2 regions of the Blautia sp. HCN-1074 genome follow, and region 1 is predicted to be linked to the other one. Evidence: riboswitches for the same ligand, from Rfam matches in the RefSeq annotation. Region 1 holds a riboswitch; the other holds the start of a gene.
What was found. Region 1 has a riboswitch for cobalamin ahead of WKT11_RS15330 (cysteine-rich small domain-containing protein). Riboswitches for the same ligand answer to the same signal wherever they lie in the genome.
Positions count from the first base shown of each region.

Region 2: another riboswitch for cobalamin. It lies ahead of WKT11_RS15810 (hypothetical protein); the one in region 1 lies ahead of WKT11_RS15330 (cysteine-rich small domain-containing protein).

Region 1 is NZ_JBBKBP010000021.1:29,695-32,911, forward strand. It holds gene WKT11_RS15320 (BMC domain-containing protein) at 1-188, shown strand, start outside; gene WKT11_RS15325 (EutP/PduV family microcompartment system protein) at 231-737, shown strand; cobalamin riboswitch at 877-1,070, shown strand; gene WKT11_RS15330 (cysteine-rich small domain-containing protein) at 1,405-1,728, shown strand; gene WKT11_RS15335 (C1 family peptidase) at 2,355-3,217, shown strand, end outside.
Region 2 is NZ_JBBKBP010000022.1:62,717-65,933, reverse strand. It holds gene WKT11_RS15815 (IS110 family transposase) at 1-613, opposite strand, end outside; cobalamin riboswitch at 880-1,094, shown strand; gene WKT11_RS15810 (hypothetical protein) at 1,244-1,981, shown strand; gene WKT11_RS15805 (hypothetical protein) at 2,361-3,217, shown strand, end outside.

The sequences.
Region 1 (3,217 bases):
AAGCAGTAGTTGTAGCGGCTGATGTGGCAGTAAAAAGTGCGAATGTAGAGATTGGCTTTATGGATCGTTTCAGTGGTTCACTGATTCTTACCGGAGGGCTGACAGAGGTTCAGACGGCAGTAGAAGAAGTCGTGAGATTTTTTAAAGAGGTATTAAAGTTTAAAACCTGTGCGATTCACAGAAGCTAGCATAGCCTATATTGGGAGAGCTGAAAGGAAAGAATACAAAATATGAAGAAGATATTTTTGATGGGCAGAAGCGAGGCTGGGAAAACTTCGCTTACGCAGGCTTTGAAAGGAGAAAAACTTCATTACATAAAAACACAGTATACAAATACGAACGATGATACGATTGATTCTCCAGGTGAGTATGCGGAATCTAAACATTTCAGTGTCGGGCTTGCATGCTTTTCATTTGAGGCAGATGTGATCGCTATGGTGCAGTCGGCAGATGAGCCTTTCAGCCTTTTTGGATATGGAAGTAATTCGTTTATTCTCAGACCACTGATTGGGATTATAACAAAGATAGATTCTCCATATGCAAATGTACCGATGGTACGACAGTGGATGATTAATGCAGGATGTGAACGTATTTTTCTGGTAAATAATGTTACCGGAGAAGGAATCGATGAGCTGAAGGAATATCTGGAGGAAGACCTTCCGCAGATTAGTCTGGAAGAAGCGAAATACAGACAGAGCCTGGGTTTAAATGAATGGGAACCCTTGCCAGAGAATTAAATATTATTTACTTCATAAGTTGCCAGAGTAGGATGGAAGTAATTCGTCATTAGAATAAGGATAACCGAAGAAATATAAAATTATATTGATAAATAGTTGACATTCTCATTACAAAATGTTACTATACAGTCAGTATAATTCCATACAGAACATATTAAGTGCTGATACTGTTTAAGAAACAGTACAGAAAGAGGGAATCAGGTGAGAAACCTGAGCGATCCGGTCACTGTAACAGAGGAGCAAATCTCAGAATGTCCATTGTGCCATAGCATGAGAAGGAGAGAGGAGCGATGAGCCTGGAGCCAGGAAACCTGCTTGGTATGGCGAGGTTAAACTTCCGTGTAAAGTGTAACAACCAACTCCGTTGAATCCGCAGCTTCGGAGTGTTGTCTGCTTTTATTTGAAGGCAGACATTTTTTATGGAATGCGCCTGTTCTTTATGAATTATACATGATTAAATGGCAGGCGATACTACTTCGGATTTATTCGTTCCCTCCGCGCACTCATGAACGGATTTTTTTCTACCCCGGGGTAGCATCGCTCCCTCTTATAATTACGTAATTTAAGAAATGCTGTAATGAATTTTTGATACTTTGTTATGCGAAGAGTGATTGATGATTCATTAGAGTATTTTTTTATATTATGTATGAGAAAGAAGGAAAAAGAAATGGAGAAACCTTATTGGGAGGGAAAAGAGTATTCTTATTTCAGCCATAAAAAATGCGAGTATTTTCCATGCCATAAGAATGCAGATCCGGATGATTTTAATTGTCTGTTCTGTTATTGTCCACTATATGCGCTGGGAGATAAATGCGGAGGGAATTTTCGATATACAGAGAATGGGATAAAGGATTGCACAAATTGTATGCTTCCACATAAAAGAAAAAGTTATGGTTATATTACGGGAAAATATCAGGAACTGTCGACGCTGATGAAGAAAATAAGAGAAAATGAGCAGACAGAGACCAAAATACCTCGAGGAATAAAATAAATTTGTGTGAAAAGCGGGAATGTGTCAGATTAGCCCAGATAAACGGGAACGATTTTTATTGTAATATACAATTAAGTTTGTTAGAATAAATACAACAAAAGAGAAGATCTGAAATGAAATAATACAGTTGTTGGAACAACCGGCAGCTAATATCTTCTTAAATATCAAAAACTTGAACGGATTTTTGTGTAAATTATTTTACATACACTCATGCACCGTTCGCACACTTTTCACCTGAACAAAAGAGAATGCGGCACAGGCATTTGACATCTTTTCCTGCCGGTATTTTTTCTGACTGGCAGAACCGGACATTTCTATTTTCTATATGTTTCCTCCTTGAAGCAAGAGTTCCATTGCCGAGGAAAAATTTTTTGGAATTTTATGCATGATTTGTATAGAGGATAAGAGGAGGAGTTCTTTTACTGTTATTAACAGAAGAAAAATAGATTGTAAAGATACAAGGTTGGAAGATATATTTGCTACATAGAACCGCCGGAAAGCATGAAGTTGCTATCTGGCGGTTTTGGTGTAACAGGAAATTTTACAAAGCAGGATTCTATATTGAAAAATGAAATTAAAAATGATACAATGCTATTATCTTTAAACATGGAGGAATTATCAGACATATGAAAAAAAGAACTACTGCTATACGTGTGCTATCGGCTTTTTTGACATCTGCCATGATTTGCGGTTCGATACCTGTAAAAGGTCAGGAGATGTTTGGAACTGGTATATATCAGGAAACGGAAGCAGAGGATATAGAAGAATTTCAGGATTCTCAGACAAATGATTTTGAGACAAATACGGAATCAGATACGGAATCAGATACAGAAGTATTTTCGTCTGACGATACAGAACAGGATTTCCAGGATGGGGAGACGTTGCAGGAGAATACAGAGGGAATCCGATATATCAAAGGACGACCGTTAACAGAAGAGGAGAAAGAAGAGCAATTAGAACCGTTTAAAAATCTGACATTACTAGATCCGGGACCAGAGGTGGAAAGTGATCTGACATCTGTTTATGCTGCCTATGGAAGCAGGGCCGCAGCCTTTTCATCTTATTATGATTCCAGACAAAAGGGACTGGTTACTTCTGTAAAAGATCAGCATCCATTTGGAACGTGCTGGGCATTTGGAATGGCAGCAATCATGGAGTCCTCTTTGCTGGCACAGAACAAGGGGACGTATGACTTGTCAGAGGAGCATCTGTCATATTTCTTTTCCAACAGGCAGAATGATCCGTTAGGAAATACTGCCAATGATATAAATTCTGTATTGGGAAATTACCATAATATAGGTGGCAATGATTACCTGGCGGCAGTTTTTCTCAGCACATGGTCAGGTATGACTACAGAGACAGATGTGCCGTTTCCTACAGACTCCTCACATAAACAGGATCTGACTGAGGCAATATCCGAAGATAAAGCGTACCATGCGGCTGCATATCTGAAAAATGCATCGTTTTCTGAATATAGCGAGGAGCGCAT
Region 2 (3,217 bases), on a different contig from region 1:
GGTTTCTGGTCTTGGTTTTGAGACAAGAATCTAAAGCAGTTTTATCAATCTGCCCATGTTCAATTAAATGCAGAATGATGTTTCTACCCGAAGCGCCAAAAATATCAGAAATAAAGGATGATAGACGGAAGCCGGAACTTTGTAAAAATTTCTCAATCCTGTTCTTCTGTGACGTAATATCGCGGATGACACTCTTACGGTAACGATTTAGATCGCGGAATTCCCAAATTCTTTTTTCGGGAATAAAACTTCCGTTCAAAAGTCCGGCGCGAAGCAAGGTGGAAATCCATTCGGAATCCCGCATATCGGTCTTTTTGCCAGGAACATTTTTCATATGGCGTGCATTTACAACAAGCAGGGTAATGTCACCAGAGAAAGCATCCTCCAGTATTTCATAAATCGGCATCCAATAGATACCGGTGCTTTCCATAGCTACATGATGGCAGTTTTTAGAAACGATCCAATTCCGTAATGCTATCATATCCGGAATCAATGTAGAAAACTCACGGATTTCAGAACGGGTTGGCTTGCCCAGAGGACCAGTCAGGATACATGCAACAATTTTTTCTTTGTGGACATCCAGTCCACAGGAAATTTCCAGAAGGTCTTTCATACAGAACAACTCCTTTACTATAGAATTGGCAGGAGATTTGCCCGAGATAATACGGACTTTGCTACTCGTGCTATTCATAAAAGGTGCGACAATATGCTGTGCTCAAGGGCAAATCATTTACGTTGACAAACGGGGTGCAAATCCTCCAAGGTGCAATCAAACTTAATCCTGCCTAAGACTATTGTAAGGCAAAAAGAGAAGTGAAAAAAGTAGTGGAGTCAGTATCCTATTTTCATTATAGGCTGAGATAAGCTTTCATGATTCGTTGATAACAGAATATCGGAAGTAACGTTATCTCTTTATCTTTAGCTTTTGGAAATCCGGTGAGATACCGGTACGGTCTCATCCCCACTGTAATAAGGACGAACACTGCGAAGCCATTGGAAATTATTTCTGAGAAGGGCAGTAAGTAGGTTAGAGTATGTCTGAAAAATACTCTGGAACTTTAAGTCAGGAGACGGACTTTAGTAAAAATAAAAAACAAATATCTGTAGGCATAACGGAGGTTTATTTTTTATACCCTTTCTTATGGAAAACAGGTATCAAACGTGGTCTGAAAAGGCTGCGAAATGATATATTTTGCAGGATAACCTGCAAAAAAATAATACATTTAATTAAGGAGGAAACAAAATGAACATGAAAGTAAGAAAAAGCGTGATTGCATTCTTAATGGCAACAACAATGGTAGGAAGCACAGCAGTACCGGCTATGGCAGATACAGTAACTGCAAAAGTGTCTATAAAGACAACTGGTTTAACAGGAAAAAATAGTGCGTCACCAGACATTGTGCCAGAAAAAGTTGTTACAGTAACAAATTCCAACGGTTCTGTTACTGCACTAGATGTTCTGAAAGCAGTTTCGGGATCTGATACTGAAACAAAAGAGACTTTAAATGGTAAAACTTATCATTATCAAGGAGTTTTAAGTTGGTATGATAGTCAGTATGGAAATTATATTCCAGCTGTTAAAATGGAAAATCATGCTAATAGCGATTTAGGGAAAGTATTTGCAGATGATGGTACAGCAAATAAAACAGCAAACTCTCTTGCTAACGGAAGAGGAAAATATTTCAAATTATCAAATCTTAATACAACAGAAACAGAAAGCATGAAGGTTACAAAAAATTCAACCTGGAACAATATAGTACATAAAACAGATTGGCTTTCTGAGAAAGACTATAATAATTATTCAGGTTGGATGACTATTATTGATGGTAATACAGATAACTTAGGTGTTGATACTGTACTTTCCGACACTAAAGAACACACTGTATGCTTAGATTTTTCTATGATGATGGGATTAGATCTTGGATTTTCCAGTTATGTTCAGCAGGGAGATCAGTGGATTCAGGTTCCGGGTTGGAAATAAAGTAAATTTTAATAGCAAATAAAAAGATGAAGATACTAATGCTTTATAAAGTTTCACTTTATAAAGCATTAGTTCTTCGTCTTTTTCATATTATTTTAATTTTAGGGTGTAAATAGATATGAAGAAAAAGAAAAAAGAAAAAAAAATCTTATATCAGTTAATATTCTCAGCTTTTCTATTATTTAGTAATGCCTATCTTGTAAAAGCTAATTCAGATATATTATCACAAGATTCAACAGGGAAATACTGTATTAATACAGAACAAGATTATTATAATTTTATCGAAAATATACAAAATTATAATAATAAAACGGTTATACTATGTAATGACATTGACATTTCAGATGTTCCAGAAGCAACATCTAGTTTTGGCGGCATATTGAACGGAAAAGGACACACCATTACATATGCTTCAAAAGAAGCAAAAGAAAACATTGCTGTATTTCCTTTTCGTATAAATGACAATGGAATTGTAGAAAATATAAATGTACAAATTGATGAATCATATGCATATAATAGCGAAACAGATGAATTTCAAACTGTCTTTTCGCGATGTGATGGAATTGCAAAAGGAATAACAATTAAAGGAAACGTAACTTGTATTTATGACGATGAAGATACAGATGTTTATATAGGTGCAATCGAGGGAAACGGAACTTTAATGGATTCTTCCATAGCAATAACTTACGATTTGCAGAGTGAAAAAACAATCGAAGAAATAGCTGACGATATTGTTGATAATGATTTATCATTTGAATTTTGTCAATTAGGAACAATTAATACTGGAATAACTTACCAAAATTGTATAGGATATGGACAGTATTCGGAAGCAATAAAGTCATTAGCAGATGAACTGGAACCCAAAATAAAAGATAATACATGGGGATATCTATGTGTTTCATTTACACGAAAAAGTTTTTTTAGTACGTCAGCAAGTGCAACCAATTGTTATTATGATAAAGAAAATATGCCAGACATTAAAATCATGTCTGAATATATTACAAATAGAGATAATAATAAAGAGTTTCCTAATTATGCTGATTTTGGCAAAACTACGTCTGAAATGAAAAACCAGGGAACTTATGAAGGGTTTGACTTTAATAAAAAATGGACTATTTCCCCAGAAGATAATAATGGCTATCCATATTATAATCCACAAACCGAAGAAATAACTCTTAAAGTTCAGGCTTCCACTGAACCTAAAGTATGGAGTACAAGCGTACCCAGAGATTATAA